DNA from 3 places in the Rhizobium sp. UFLA01-1127 genome. Region 1 is predicted to be linked to each of the others. Evidence: predicted binding sites of a transcription regulator. Region 1 holds the regulator's gene; each other region holds the start of a gene.

The links. Region 1 encodes PhoB, which activates phosphate uptake and scavenging genes when phosphate is short. Its sites were predicted from a motif close to TGTCATNNANCTGTCAT; they were not measured.
Region 2: a site for PhoB is predicted at 903-919, ahead of Q4Q11_RS19785 (toxic anion resistance protein). Genes of this name have one in related genera too.
Region 3: a site for PhoB is predicted at 1,593-1,609, ahead of Q4Q11_RS18330 (alpha-D-ribose 1-methylphosphonate 5-triphosphate diphosphatase). Genes of this name have one in related genera too.

Annotation. Positions count from the first base shown of each region.
Region 1 is NZ_JAUQTZ010000055.1:2,978-8,234, reverse strand. It holds gene pstA (phosphate ABC transporter permease PstA) at 1-781, shown strand, start outside; gene pstB (phosphate ABC transporter ATP-binding protein PstB) at 796-1,611, shown strand; gene phoU (phosphate signaling complex protein PhoU) at 1,664-2,377, shown strand; gene phoB (phosphate regulon transcriptional regulator PhoB) at 2,409-3,092, shown strand; gene Q4Q11_RS15660 (GcrA family cell cycle regulator) at 3,240-3,767, opposite strand; gene Q4Q11_RS15655 (aspartate aminotransferase family protein) at 4,191-5,257, shown strand, end outside.
Region 2 is NZ_JAUQTZ010000081.1:7,646-12,902, forward strand. It holds gene Q4Q11_RS19780 (cell envelope integrity EipB family protein) at 40-867, shown strand; gene Q4Q11_RS19785 (toxic anion resistance protein) at 1,085-2,164, shown strand; gene Q4Q11_RS19790 (VWA domain-containing protein) at 2,170-3,744, shown strand; gene Q4Q11_RS19795 (5-bromo-4-chloroindolyl phosphate hydrolysis family protein) at 3,752-4,369, shown strand; gene Q4Q11_RS19800 (hypothetical protein) at 4,369-5,257, shown strand, end outside.
Region 3 is NZ_JAUQTZ010000071.1:9,201-14,457, reverse strand. It holds gene purN (phosphoribosylglycinamide formyltransferase) at 1-243, shown strand, start outside; gene Q4Q11_RS18330 (alpha-D-ribose 1-methylphosphonate 5-triphosphate diphosphatase) at 334-1,503, opposite strand; gene Q4Q11_RS18325 (NUDIX domain-containing protein) at 1,657-2,250, opposite strand; gene Q4Q11_RS18320 (molybdopterin-containing oxidoreductase family protein) at 2,247-4,370, opposite strand; gene Q4Q11_RS18315 (23S rRNA (adenine(2030)-N(6))-methyltransferase RlmJ) at 4,452-5,257, shown strand, end outside.

The DNA.
Region 1 (5,257 bases):
CCGCCAGGTCGCGTGGATGAAACGGCTCAGCGATAGCGGCGCGTTATATAAGGCCTTCAACAGCGGCTTCTTTCTGTCCGGAAATTCGAGCCGGCCGGAAGCTGCGGGGCTCGGTGTCGCGCTGATCGGCTCGCTCTATCTGATGCTGACCGTGCTCGTGCTCGCCTTGCCCATCGGCGTCGCCGCCTCGATTTATCTGGAGGAGTTCGCGCCGAAGAACCGGCTGACGGATCTGATCGAGGTCAACATCAACAATCTCGCCGCCGTGCCCTCGATCGTCTACGGTCTCCTGGGCCTCTCGGTCTTCATCAACACGATGGGCCTGCCGCGCTCGGCTTCGCTGGTCGGCGGTCTCGTATTGAGCCTGATGACGCTGCCGATGATCATCATCGCGACGCGCTCGGCGCTGCGGGCAGTGCCGCCGTCGATCCGTAGTGCTGCGCTCGGCCTTGGCGCCTCGCGCATGCAGATGGTTTTCCATCACGTCCTGCCGCTTGCGATGCCCGGCATTCTGACGGGCACGATCCTCGGGCTTGCCCATGCGCTCGGCGAGACGGCGCCGCTGCTCTTGATCGGCATGGTCGCCTTCGTCGCCAATTATCCAGCATCGCCGCTCGATCCTTCGACGGCGCTGCCCGTGCAGATCTACATGTGGGCGAACGAAGCCGAGCGTGCCTTCGTCGAAAGGACGTCCGGCGCCATCATCGTGCTGCTCTTCTTCCTCGTCGCGATGAACATCGGCGCCATCCTGCTGCGCCGGCGCTTCGAACGGCGCTGGTAAGGGAGGGTCGTAAGATGAACATGATGACCGAAGCCGCAAGCGAAAGAGCATTGACCAGGAAGATGACGACGATCCCCTACAAGATGATCGGCCAGGATGTTTCGGTCTTCTATGGCGACAAGCGCGCGCTCTTCGACGTCAATCTGAAGATACGCGCCAATACGGTCACGGCTCTCATCGGCCCGTCCGGCTGCGGCAAGTCCACCTTCCTGCGCTGCCTCAACCGCATGAACGATACGATCGAGACATGCCGCGTCACCGGCAAGATCACGCTCGACGATCAGGACGTCTACGACAATAGCATCGATGTCGTGGAATTGCGTGCCCGCGTCGGCATGGTCTTCCAGAAACCCAACCCGTTTCCAAAGTCGATCTACGAGAACGTCGCCTACGGCCCGCGCATCCATGGCCTGCATCGCTCCAAGGCCGATCTCGAGCATATCGTCGAAACCAGCCTGCAGAAGGCCGGTCTCTGGGGTGAGGTCAAGGATCGGCTCCATGATGCCGGCACGAGCCTGTCCGGCGGTCAGCAGCAGCGCCTGTGCATAGCCCGCGCCGTCGCGGTCAGCCCGGAGGTCATCCTGATGGACGAGCCGTGCTCGGCGCTCGATCCGATCGCGACCGCCAAGGTCGAGGATCTCATTCACGAGCTGCGGGAGAATTTCACCATCGTCATCGTGACGCACTCCATGCAGCAGGCAGCCCGCGTCTCGCAACGCACCGCAATGTTCCACCTCGGCCATCTGGTCGAGGAGAACGACACCGATAAGATGTTCACCAATCCCGACGATTTCCGCACGCAGGATTACATCATGGGCCGTTTTGGTTGATGATGTCAGGCGCGCGGCTCCTTTCACACAGTTCACTTTGAGGATAGAAAAAATGGTCTCCACTCACATTCTCTCAGCCTACGACGAAGACCTGAAGTTCCTGACGCGCCGCATTGCGGAAATGGGCGGCCTGGCCGAGCAGATGGTCAGCGACAGCGTACGCGCCCTGGTCAACAGCGACGCGGCCCTGGCCCAGAAGGTCATCTCCGACGATGTGGTTCTCGACCATGCCGAGCGCGAAGTCGGCGACAAGGCGATCGTCACGATCGCCCGCCGTCAGCCGATGGCCGCCGACCTTCGCGAAATCATGGGCTCGATCCGCATCGCCTCCGATCTGGAGCGCGTCGGCGATCTCGGCAAGAACACTGCAAAGCGCGTCATTGCCGTACAGGGCACCGGCGTCCCCCGCCGTCTTGCCCGCGGCATCGAGCATCTCTCCGAACTGGCATTGAGCCAGCTCAAGGAAGTTCTGGACGTTTACGCCACCCGCTCGCCGGACAAGGCCGTGTCGATCCGCGAACGCGACGAGGAAATCGACGCCATGTATACCTCGCTCTTCCGCGAGATGCTGACCTACATGATGGAAGATCCGCGCAACATCACCACCTGCACGCATCTTCTCTTCTGCGCCAAGAACATCGAGCGCATCGGCGACCATGCCACCAACATCGCCGAGACGATCTATTACATGGCGACTGGTGCTCAGCCGGAAGGCGAGCGCCCGAAGGATGATACCGCCAACACCGTCGGCGCGGTGACGGAATAATTTGGAAGCGAAGAAAGGAGACCATAGGCGCATGGTTCCGAGAGTTGCTGTTGTAGAAGACGAGGAAGCGCTCAGCGTTCTGCTGCGCTACAATCTCGAGGCTGAAGGCTTCGAGGTAGATACGATCCTCAGAGGCGATGAGGCCGAGCTGCGTCTCCAGGAGCGCATCCCCGATCTCCTGATCCTCGACTGGATGCTCCCCGGCGTGTCCGGTATCGAGCTCTGCCGCCGGCTGCGCATGCGGCCGGAGACCGAGCGCCTGCCGATCATCATGCTGACCGCCCGCGGCGAGGAAAGCGAGCGCGTGCGTGGCCTTTCCACCGGCGCGGACGACTACGTCGTCAAGCCGTTCTCGACGCCGGAGCTGATGGCTCGCGTCAAGGCGATGCTGCGCCGTGCCCGCCCGGAGGTTCTCTCCACGGTGTTGCGTTGCGGCGATATCGAGCTGGACCGCGAAACTCACCGTGTCCACCGCAAGAGCCGCGAAGTGCGGCTGGGGCCGACGGAATTCCGCCTGCTGGAATTCCTGATGTCCTCGCCGGGCCGCGTCTTCTCGCGCTCACAGTTGCTCGACGGTGTCTGGGGCCACGATATCTACGTCGACGAACGCACTGTCGACGTTCATGTCGGCCGCCTGCGCAAGGCGCTCAATTTCTCCAATATGCAGGATGTCATCCGCACCGTTCGCGGCGCGGGCTATTCCATGGAAGCCTGAGCGGCAAGGCCGCTCGGGCATCACTACATAGCGGCGGAAATAGAAAAACGGGCCTCGAGTGGCCCGTTTCTCATTTGCAGCGCCGCGCACCATATGTGGCGCGCAAAGGTCGCTGTAGCGCTTTAAATCTGCTGCACAATGTGACGCTTAACCGTTGTTTCGGCGGCGATCATGCACCGGCTGGTATGCCATGCGCTGGTGATAGGTGCAGTAAGGCGACGAATCCGGGCTGTCATTGCCGCAGAAGTGGAAATCGTCCTTCAGCGGATCGCCGACTGGCCACTTGCAGGTGCGTTCCGTCAGCTCCGTCAAGCCAAGCCGGCGGGAGATCGGAACGACGACGTTTGCAGCCGGGCGATATTGGATTTCGTTGACGGAATCAACCTCGATCTCTTCCTTCAGCATGGTTGCACCCTGCTGGCGGGTGATTACGGTGCGGGTGGCAACGCGCGATCCGTAGCTCGTGGCGCGAGGAGCTGTGGCGCTGCGCTTCGGCGTGCGCGCCGCGGTTGTCGTGCCGCCTGCCTTCGCTCGGCCGGGAAGGTTGAGGCGGTGTACCTTGCCGATAACGGCATTACGGCTCACTCCGCCAAGCTGCGCAGCGATCTGGCTGGCGCTCAACCCTTCGGACCATAGCTTTTTCAGCTTCTCGACGCGTTCGTCTGTCCAATTCATGCCCTGTCTCCGCTGTCGCGTTTCCGATGGCAGAATCCCTCACCATTGCCTCGCATGGAAACGAGGCGCGAAACGCTCTAAAATTGTGGTGACTAGTTCCGCCGCATGCAGTCTAGCAATTGCTTTTTAACCTAGTGTGAGGCTGACTCCGTGACAAGAGTCGCGGGAATCTTGAGGAATCGATTTCGAGGTTTTCCCCAACTTGCTGTCCCGGCGTGGCATTTCTGCAATAGCCGCCGCCGAACCCATCTCTTTTGCCCGCAAGCGCTTTCTCGCACCTGCTAAACGCCAGTTTTGTTGACATCGCGGTGCAAAACATCAATAGTGCCCGAGCCGCCGCAAGGCGGCATTTTTGATTTTTTCGGGCCTGTTTCATCAAATGGAAGCGATCGGTCCTTAAAGTTGTGATCAGGAGATATGGCCATGGCCGAGACCACGCCGCTTTATGACACCTATCTGCGCGCTCCGCTGCGGTTTGAGCGAGGCGAGGGCGTCTGGCTGGTTACCGAAAATGGCGAACGCTACCTCGATTTCGCAGCCGGCGTTGCCGTCAATTCTCTCGGCCATGCGCATCCCCATCTCGTCGCGGAGCTGAAGGCACAGGCCGATAAGGTCTGGCATCTGTCCAACCTCTACGAAGTGCCCGGTCAGGAGAAGCTGTCGAAGCGGCTGACGGAGGCGACCTTCGCCGACAAGGTATTTTTCACCAACTCCGGTGCCGAGGCACTGGAATGCGCCATCAAGACGGCGCGGCGCTATCAATTCGCCAAGGGGCATCCCGAAAAGTTCCACATCATCACCTTCGAGGGCGCCTTCCACGGCCGCACCATCGCGACGATCGCCGCCGGCGGTCAGGAAAAGTACATCGAGGGCTTCGGCCCGAAGGCGCCGGGCTTCGATCAGGTGCAGTTCGGCGATCTCGATGCCGTGCGTGCCGCGATCACCGAGGCGACGGCCGCGATCCTGATCGAGCCAGTACAGGGCGAGGGCGGCATCCGCCCGGCCACCAACGAATTCCTGCGCGGACTGCGCCAGATCTGCGACGAGCACGGCCTGCTGTTGATCCTCGATGAAGTGCAATGCGGCGTCGGCCGTACGGGCAAGCTCTTTGCTTATGAATGGGCCGGTATCGAGCCTGACATCATGGCCGTTGCCAAGGGTATCGGCGGCGGTTTCCCGCTCGGCGCCTGCCTTGCGACGGCGGAAGCCGCTTCGGGCATGAAGGCGGGCACGCATGGGTCGACCTATGGCGGCAATCCGCTCGCCATGGCGGTCGGCAATGCCGTTCTCGACATCGTGCTTGCCGAAGGCTTCCTGCAGCATGTGCGCGATGTCGCGCTGGTTTTCCGCCAGGGGCTCGCCTCGCTCAAGGATCGTTTTCCAGATATCATCGAAGACGTTCGCGGCGAAGGGCTGATGCTCGGCGTCAAGGCGGCCATTCCGCAGGCGGACCTACTGCAGGCGATCCGCGCCGAGCATCTGCTTGGCGT
Region 2 (5,257 bases), on a different contig from region 1:
TCTTATAGTATCGCGTGCGAGTCCAACAGGAGATAATGAATGTTCCGCTCGAGTCTTGCTGCCACTTTTGTTTCGGGACTGAGCATTCTGTCACTAGGGACTTCGGCAGCCTATGCGGCTGGTCCGAGCGGGCTGGTCGCGCATCGCGCCGTCTACGATCTCGAGCTGAAGGATGCTTCCGATCGCTCCGGCATTTCCGGCATGGTCGGCCGTATGGTCTATGAGTTCGAAGGCTCGGATTGCAGCGGCTTCACCACCAATTTCCGTTTCGTGACGAAAATAGATACAGGCGATTCCACCCGCGTCAGCGACCAGCAGACGACGACCTTCGAGGATCTGGGTAAGCGCCTGTTCCGCTTCGAGACCAAGTCCTATACCGACAACCAGCTCGACAAGGATGTGCGCGGTGCCGCAAGCGACGACCAGAAGGGCATCAAGGTCGACCTGACTCAGCCGCACAGCAAGCAGGTCGAGCTCATCCAGAGCCGCTTCCCGACCGAGCACATGCTCGACATCATCCACAACGCCAAACTCGGCAAGAATTTCTTCGAGGCCCAGGTCTTCGACGGCTCAGACGATGGCGACAAGCCGCTCATCGCAACCACCGTCGTCGGCAAGGAGCAGCCGCCGACCGTGGACGATCCCGATGCCGACAAGGCCGGCGCCTTTGCCAAGGCGCCATTTTGGCCGGTGACGGTCGCCTATTTCAACGAGAAATCCAGCGGCGATGCGACGCCGGTCTATCGCATGTCCTTCAAACTCTACGAGAACGGCATTACCCGCGATCTGACGATGGACTACGGCGACTTCGTGCTGACCGGTAAACTCACCAAGCTCGAGGTTCTCGATGCGAAAGCGTGCAAATAGCCCACCGTCAAGCTGAGTTCGAAACATAAAATCATCGTCATAAAACTGTGATCCAAGTTTCACTATGGTGTGAAACCATTGGTAGGCATGGGCGAGTCTCTTTTGTTGCCCGTGCCGATCTGGAATTGTAGTGGGGCGCGCTGGGGAGTAATCGTCTTGGGGGCGATTGAAAATTTTTGCGGTCGGCTCCGTGTTTATGCACAGGAAAGCGCGACCTATGAGCAATATCGATATCTCCACCGGTTCCAATAATACGTTGCAGGTCGTTACCTCCGATCCGGCGGAAATTGCCCGTATCGGCGATACCATCGACCTCACCGACCGTGCCGGGATTTCTGTCTATGGCGACCGCGCCCAGCAATCCGTTTCCGATTATTCAGACCGCATTCTGCGCGAGGTGCGCAACCGGGATCTCGGCGAAGTCGGCAAGCTGCTGACCGATATCATCGTCAAATCGAAGAAGCTCGATCCGGCATCGCTGAAGGACGAAGGCTTCCTGTCGCGGATGTTTTCCTCGTTCCGGGCAAAGCTGGAACGCTTTAAGGAGCAGTTCGAGGATGTGGCCGGCCAGATCGATCGTATCGGGCTCGAGCTTGATCGGCACAAGGACATTCTGCGCCGGGACATCGCCCTTCTGGATGACCTGCACGAGGAGACGAAGCAATCCATTGTGCAGCTCGACGCCTATGTGCAGGCAGGCAAGGATTTCGCCGAGCGTTTTCGCGCCACGGAACTCCCGCGGCTCAAGAGTGCTGCCGATGCTGCTTCTGCCCATCCCGGCGGCGGCATGCTGGAGGCGCAGGTCTATCAGGACAGCCTTCAGGCCCTCGATCGTCTGGAAAAGCGGGTTTTCTACCTGCAGCAGGCACGCCAGCTCGGCGTCCAGCAATTGCCGCAGATCCGCATCGTCCAGGCCGGCGATGAAACCCTGATCGAGAACCTGCAGGCGACATCTGCGCTGACCGTGCCTGCATGGAAGCAGAAAATGGTGATCCTGCTCGGCCTGACCCAGCAGAAATCCGCGCTCGAATTGCAGAAGACCGTCACCGACGCCACCAACGACATGATCCGTCAGGCATCGAAAATGATGAAGGATCAGGCGATTGCCATAGAACAGCAATCGCAGCGCGGCATCGTCGATATCGACACGCTTGCTGCCGCCAATCGCGACCTCATCGATACAATCAGCGGTGTCCTGAAGGTGCAGGAAGAGGGCCGCGCTAAGCGGGCCGAGGCCGAACAGTGCATGCAGAAAATGACCGTTGAGCTCAAGAAGGCAATGATCGAGGTGCGTTGAAGACCATGGCGATCCGTATTTTTGTGACCGCGCTGACATTGGCGGGCCTGCTTGCGCTGAGCAGCTGCAATGTCGGCGGGCAAGGCCCGAAGTTCTCGATCATTTCCGGTTCGGAAAATACCGTCCTGCAGCCGATCGTCGAGGAGTTCTGCAAGGAGAAGAAGGCGAGCTGCAGCTTCGCGTATGAAGGCACGCTGGATATCGGCCTGGCGCTCCAGAGCGAGCAGGGCGTCGAGCAGGATGCCGTCTGGCCGGCGTCAGGTGTCTGGGTCGACATGTTCGATGCCAAGCGCCGCGTGAAGTCGCTGACATCGGTCGCGCAGATGCCTGTCATTCTCGGCGTGCGCAAGTCCAAGGCCCAGGCGCTCGGCTGGGTCGGCAAGCCGGTCTATATGAAGGATATATTGGCGGCGGTGAAGAGCGGCTCGCTGAAGTTTCTCATGACATCGGCCACGCAATCCAATTCTGGCGCCAGCGCCTATCTCGCCATGCTGTCGAGCGCGCTCGGCAACAAACCCGTCATCGAGCCAGGCGATCTTGACAAGCCGGATGTCCAGAATGCCGTCCGCTCGCTGCTTGCCGGTGTCGAGCGCTCGTCGGGATCGTCGGGCTGGCTAGCCGATCTCTACACGGAGTCGGCTGGAAAGGGCGTGCTCTACGACGCCATGTGGAATTACGAAGCTATCCTGAAGGAGACCAACGACAAGCTCACCGGAATGGGCAAGGAGCCGCTTTACGCGATCTATCCCGCCGATGGCGTCGTCGTTGCCGATTCACCGATCGGCTTCGTCGATCATGGGCGAGGGCAGGAGGTGGAGACCTTCTTCAATCAGCTCGTAGACTATTTGCGTTCCGCTCCGGTGCAGAAGCGCATCGCCGATACCGGCCGCCGCATTCCGCTCTCCGATATCGCCGCCAAGCCGGACGCGGCATGGAATTTCGCTCCGACCCGAATCGTGACCGCGGTCCGCATGCCGGAGCCCGCCATGATCCGCCAGGCGCTTGATCTTTATCAGGTGGCGCTGCGCAAGCCTTCGCTGACGGCTCTCTGCCTCGACTTTTCGGGCTCGATGGCAGGCAAGGGCGAAGAACAGCTGCAGGCGGCCATGCATTTCCTGTTCAATCCCGGCGAGACCGGCAAGGTTTTGGCGCAATGGACGCCAGCCGATCGCATCATGGTCATCCCCTTCGACGCCAATGTTCGCACCACTATCGAGGCGACGGGGAGACTCGATCAGCAGAAGACTTTGGTCGAAAGGGTCTCGAGTCAGCATGCGGGCGGCGGTACTGATATGTATGCCTGCGCGAGCAAGGCGCTCGACTGGATGAAGTCGACGCAAGAGCTGTCATCATACCTGCCTGCGATCGTCATCATGACCGATGGCAAATCCGACGATGCCAATGGTAATTTCATGAGCCGGTGGGCATCGGTGAGCCCGCATGTACCCGTATTTGGCATCACCTTTGGCGATGCCGACAAGCGGCAGCTCGATGCCCTCGCGCAGGAAACCTCGGCGCGTGTCTTTGACGGCCGTGGCGATCTGGTCAGCGCATTCCGGGCGGTGCGCGGCTATAATTAGGAAGATAATGCGCAATTGGTTTGGCAATGACTGGAATTGGATCGTCGCGGGGCTTGCCGCTGCGATCGTCGTTCCTGTGCTCAGCTTCCTTGCCGGCATGCCGATATGGATTGCTGCCATCATCGGTCTCTTGGTTTTCGTCGGACTGATCTTCGTCCTTGCGCCTAAGCGTATGTTCGAGGGGCTGGATGCGAAGGCGATCGGCAGAGGGCGCCTGGAATTCGCCCGCGACCTGTTGAGCACGGCCGCTCCCGCCGCCGAAAGGCTGGAAGCGTCGGCGAACCAGATCGGCAGCAAGGATGTGGCAAAACGAGTGCGGCACCTGGCGGAGATCGCCGCCGACGTCTTCGCCAAGGTCGAGACCAATCCGGAAAGCGCTGGCACAGTCAGGCGATTCCTTAGCTATTATTTGCCGCGGGCGGCAGAGGTGGCGGAGGGATTTGCCGTCATCGAGGCGAAACGCCAGCCGGATACTGCGCGTCTTCAGGAAATCGGCCTCGTTCTGACCAAGCTGGAAGACGCTTTCGCACATTATTCCGATAGCTTGGTCGAAGATAGGCTCGATACGCTTGATACGGAGCTGCGCCTGATACAGGCCTCGCTCAAAGAGGATATAGGACGCTGATGGCCATTTCCCGCCGCGCTTTTGGAGTAGGGCTTCTTGCTGCCGGCGTTGCCGGAACCGGCGGCTATTTCGCCGTAAAGGACCGGCCGGAGCTGCAGGGTCTGCTCGGCAACAACACCAAGCTCTTCGGCTTCATCGGCGGCGAGAAGGAAGCCTTCCTCGCCGATCGGGACGTGATCTCGGCGCTGCACAGCCATGGGCTTGAAATCAACAGCCGCGTCGCCGGCTCCGTGGAGATGGTGCGAGAACAGGCGCTTCAGTCGCAGAACCCCGCCTTCCTCTGGCCTTCCTCGTCGATCATGGTCGATATCGCCCGGCAGAATGGCATCAGGATTCGCAACGACCGCGTCATCCTTAACACGCCCGTCGTCATCTATTCTTGGCAGCCGGTCGTCGATGGATTGACCAAGGCAGGGCTCGTGACTACGACCCCGGAGGGACAGCACCAGCTTGATCTCAAGGCGCTGCTGGATGCTGTTCTGGCCGGCACCAACTGGTCGAAGCTTGGCGTCAACTCGCTCTATGGTCAGGCGAGAATCGTCTCGACGGACCCGAACCGTTCCAACTCCGGCTTCATGTTTTCCGGTCTGGTGCTCAGCCTGCTGAGCGGCAATGTGGCGAGCGGCGATGCTCTCGCGCAATTCGGAGACAAGGCTCAGGCGATCTTCCGCAACATGGGTTTCAAGTCGTCGTCCTCGGGCAAGCTGTTCGAGCAATATCTCGCTGGCGGCATCGGCGGCGAACCGATGATCGTCGGCTACGAGAATCAGCTGGTGGAGTGGATCATCGCCGATCCGCAGCGCTGGAAGAGGGTTCAGGCGAGCAACAGCGCCAAGCCCGTTGTGCTCTATCCGCACCCGACCGTCTATTCCGCGCATCCGCTGATCG
Region 3 (5,257 bases), on a different contig from region 1:
GTCACCGAAGGCATGGATGAAGGCCCGGCCGTCGGCCAGGCTGCCGTGCCAGTGCTGACAGGCGACACCGCCGACAGCCTTGCCGCCCGCGTGCTTACGGTCGAGCATCAGATCTATCCGCAATCGCTGCGGCTGCTGGCGGAAGGTAGTATCCGGATGGAAGGCGGCAAGGCCGTGAGCCTTGGCAAGACACCTGTCGTTGATGGACGGCAGATTTTGTCACTGCTTGGGGATGCGGGTTAAATAGGGAATTCTGACATCAAAAAGACCCCCTCATCCGCCCTTCGGGCGGATGAGGGGGATGCCAGATGCCTCCTTCACAATTGCCTCTCCTCAGGCAGCCATTGACATCAGCGGATGTAGCGTCCCGTCGCTATAGACGATGCGGCCACCGCGGAAGGTTGCGCGGATTCGGTGAACCGAGCCAGGTTCGACGGCGACCAGATCGGCAAGCTGGCCGACAGCGATCTCACCGCGATCCGTCAACCCTGCTGAACGGGCAGCGTTGGAGGTTGCCGTCGCAACGGCCGCCGGCAGACTACCAGTGACAACGTCGGCGATCTTGAAGATCGCCGGCACGAAGGCAGCCGGGTGATAATCGGCCGCGATGATGCCGAGCAGACCGGCGCGGGCAGCATCCAGGGCGCTGAGATTGCCGGACATCGACTGACCGCGCAGCGCATTCGGCGCACCCATCAAGGTCCAGAGACCACGGCGGCAGGCTTCTTCGGCAGCCGGTCCCGTCACAGGAAACTCGCTGATCGTCACTCCGAGATCGTGCATCGCTGCCACCTTCTCGGCACTATCGTCGTCATGCGATGCCAGCGACAGCTTGTGCTTCAGCGCAAGCCCGACCACGTCATGCAGTTTGCGTCCGATCTCCGGATCCTGCCGCTGCGCGATGCGTTTTGCCACAACCTCTTCGGCCGCTTCGCGCGACATGGACCGGCGCTCCGACATGCTGCGGATATAGCTTTCGATGTCGTTATACTGACCCTGTCCCGGCGTGTGATCGGTGAGCGAAACCATATCGACGGACCCCTCCTCCAGGAGCCGCTCCAAGGTCGGAGCCGCGCCGAGATTGGTGATTTCGTAGCGGGCATGGACGCGATGGTCGATCAGGAGTTCATCGCGCAAGCTGCCGATGCCGCGGATAACTGCCGAGGTGGTTTCGAGCGAGCGGACGTGGCCATAGACGCTTTCGGTCGCAAAGGAGAGTGCCGCAAAGGCCGTCGTGACGCCGGCGGCCGCCAGTTTCTTGTCCAGTTCATGAATGCCGAAATCGATCGGCATCATCGCATTCGGCCGCGGCGCGATCTCGCGCTCCACCATGTCGCAGTGCAGATCGACGAACCCTGGCATCAGCAAACGGCCGCCGCCGTCGAAGGTCGGCTGCTCGACCGGTTCCGGGCGGATTTCGGCAATCATGCCACCTTCGATGTGCACCGAGCCCTTTTCAACGACTTCACTGGGAAGAACGAGCGTGAAATTGCTGAGCCACATCGGCTTTCTCCTGAAACAGCGTCCATGATCGAAGGAGGCTCGGAAACATTCGAATGTTTCCAGCCAGCACGCCCCGGTAAGCTCGATTCGTGACAATGTGATGAAGGCAGAGCGGACAAAGGCGTATATAACACCAATGTCCGCGTTCCTTGTCTATTTCAGGCTGGCCACGTTCAACACAGCCCATTGGAGCAGCATGATCGTCTTGGCGTCATAGATGTCGCCGCTCTCGATCATCGCCAACGCCTCAGACAGGCGCACCTCCAGAACCTCGATATCCTCGTGCTCCTCGGCAAGCCCACCGCCATTGGCGACGCGGTCCGATGTATCGATGACGGCGGCAAAGAAGTGGATGATCTCGGTGATCGAGCCCGGCGAGGTCAGCGCCTTGAAGAGGAAGCGGACATCACGGACTCGAAAACCGGTTTCTTCCATGGCTTCGCGGCGAATGGCTGCGTCCGGGTGGTCGCCATCGAGCAGTCCGGCAGGCACCTCGATCATCCAGGCCGGCTCGCCGATCAATTGGGCCGGCAGGCGGAACTGCCGAACAAGCACCACCGTTTCCCGCTTGGGATCATAAAGCAGAATGCAGGCGGCCGGCGTGCGGTGATAGACCTCGCGCTCCAGGCGGTGCTTTTCGCCCTGCGAATCCGTGTAGTCGAGCTCGAAGCTGCTCAGCCGCGTCCATTGATCCGCCAGCGTCTTTTCACCGGCGATTTCGGCTTTCGCCTTTTCGAATTTGGTCATGCCATATCCTTACGGAGCCATACCTTGTTGTCGTGGACAGCCGCGCCGCCATAGGGCGCGACCGGATCGGCGCCGGTCAGCACATTGATGCCCTCGCCATCGACATGGGCCTTATTCGGCCACAGACCCTCGGCAATCAGAACGCCCGGCTTCACCTCCGTCGTCACGCGCGCATGAATGCGGATATCACCGCGGCCATTGCCGATGCGAACCAGCTCGCCATTGACGATATCGAGCCACTCGGCATCGGCCGGATTGATCATCACTTCGGGACGGCCTTCCTTCTGCCGCGATGTCTTCGTTTCCGAGAAGCTCGAATTCAGGAAGTTGCGCGACGGCGACGTCGCAAGCCGGAACGGATGTTCTGGATCTGCCACCTCGATGACATCGACCTGATCGGGAAACTCCGGCAGTTCGGCATGAGGGCCGAGCAGACCGACGGACGCGGGCGGACGGTTCGGCGCCGGCTGGTTGGCCCAATCCGGACGGAAGTGGAACTTGCCGTCGGGATGGGCAAAGCCCTTGATGAAATGTGCATCCTCGAAGTCAGGCTGACGGTCGAACCATTTATGCTCGAGGAAGTAATCGTAATCCGGCAAGCCGCTTCTCGACAGAACCCTGTCGATCATCTCGCGGGCGGAGAAGCCAAAACCGGGGCGATCCGCGACACCGAGGCGCTTGGCCAATTCTTCGATCACGAAAAGGTTGCTGCGAACGGTCGGTGGCGGCTCGACAAGCTTCGGGCCGAGAAGAATGTGGTTCTGACCGCCGGCGCGATAGATGTCGTCGTGCTCAACGAACATGGTGGCGGGGATGACGATATCGGCCATCTCGGCCGTATCGGTCATGAACTGCTCATGTACGGCGACAAAGAGGTCGGAGCGGGCAAAGCCGCGCTTCACCAGCCGCTGCTCCGGCGCGATGTTCACCGGATTGGTGTTCTGGATCAGCATGGCCGTGACCGGGCCGCGACGGCGCAGCGCCACGGCATCGCCGGTCAAGGCGCGGCCGATCTGCGACTGGTCGATCATTCGGATATCCCTATCCTTCATGGCGCGACCGGTCAGTTCGCTCGCGTCCATACGAAAGATATCGCTGTTCGAATGAAAGGCGCCGCCGCCCTCATATTGCCAGGAGCCGAGGACAGTGGCAATCGACGCCGCCGCGTGCATGGCGATCGCGCCGTTGCGCTGACGGGTAAAGCCATAGCCGAGACGTAAGTAGGTTTTCTTCGTCGTTCCGACGAGCTTTGCGAAGGCTTCGATCTCATCGACCGAAAGGCCGGTGATGTCCGAAGCCCAGGCCGGGGTCTTCGTCTTCAGGTGCTCTTCGAGGCCGGCGGGATCGTCGGCATATTTTGCCATATAGGCGCGGTCGGCATAACCGTCGCGGAAGGCGATGTGCATGACGGCGCAGGCAAGGGCCGCATCGGTGCCCGGCTTGACGATGAGCGCCATATCGGCCTGCTTCATCGTCGGGTTGTCGTAGATATCGACGACGACGATCCTGGCGCCGCGTTCCTTGCGGGACTTCACCGCATGGGTCATGACATTGACTTGGGTCGCCACCGCATTGGTGCCCCAGATGACGACGCAATCGGTGCGGCCCATCTCGCGGGGATCGGGACCGCGCAGCACGCCCGTCGCCATGGTGAAGCCCGTCCAAGCCGGATTGGTGCAGATCGACGAGAAGAAGCCGGAATAGCGCTTGGCGTGACGCAGCCGCTCGATGGAATCGCGCTGCACCCAGCCCATCGTGCCGGCGTAGAAATAAGGCCAGATCGCCTCGCTGCCATCCTTCGCTTCCGCCTTTACAAAGGCTTCGGCGATCTCGTCCAGCGCAGCGTCCCAGGAAAGTTCCTGCCAGCGCCCCTCGCCCTTGGCGCCGGCGCGGCGCAGTGGCTTCATCAGCCGATCGGGGTGATAGAGCCGCTCGGCATAGCGCGCCACCTTGGCGCAGATGACGCCGGACGTGTAGGAATGATCGTTGGCGCCGCGAACCCGGCCGATCCTGCCGTCCTCGGTCAGATCGACCTCGAGCGCGCAGGTAGAGGGACAGTCGTGCGGACAGGCGGTGTGGCCGATGCGCGATTTGGCTTGGATGGGGGTCGCAATGTTCATGATGTTTGTATATTTCAAGCGATGTCCGGCCACTAGAGACAATCCGGCCCATCTCAACAATTCATGCGGACTTCACCGACGATGAACTATCGGCACATCTACCACGCGGGCAATTTTGCCGATGTCTTGAAACACGCTATCCTCGCGCGCCTCGTCCGCTACATGCAGAACAAGGATAAAGCGTTTCGCGTCCTCGACACGCATGCCGGTATCGGCCTTTACGATCTCTCGTCAGAAGAAGCTCAGAAGACGGGCGAGTGGCGCGACGGCATCGGCAGGGTGCTGGAAACGGAACTCGTGCCGCAGGTGGCCGAGCTGCTGGAGCCCTATCTTGCCGCCATCCGCGAGCTGAACCCCGAAGGCGGCATCAGGCTCTATCCCGGCTCGCCGAAGCTTGCCCGCATGCTGTTCCGCCCACAGGACCGGCTTTCGGCCATGGAGCTGCATCCCGACGATTTTCAGCGGCTTCACCGGCTGTTCGAGGGCGATCATCACGTACGCATCACCGAGCTGGACGGCTGGCTGGCGCTCGGCGCGCATCTGCCGCCAAAGGAAAAGCGCGGGATCGTGCTCGTCGATCCGCCTTTCGAAGAGGAAGGCGAATATGAACGCCTGATCGACGGCCTGGCAAAAGCCTGGCGCCGCTTCCCCGGGGGCACCTATTGCCTCTGGTATCCGATCAAGAAGGACGCGCCGATCAAAGCGTTTCACGAGGCGCTGCAGGCGCTGGACATTCCGAAGATGCTGTGCGCCGAGCTGAGCGTCAAAAGCGACCGCGGCTTTACCGGACTGACCGGCTCCGGCCTCATCATCGTCAACCCGCCCTTCACGCTGAAAGATGAATTGCATGCACTGCTGCCGGCCTTGAAGGATATTCTGGCGCAGGA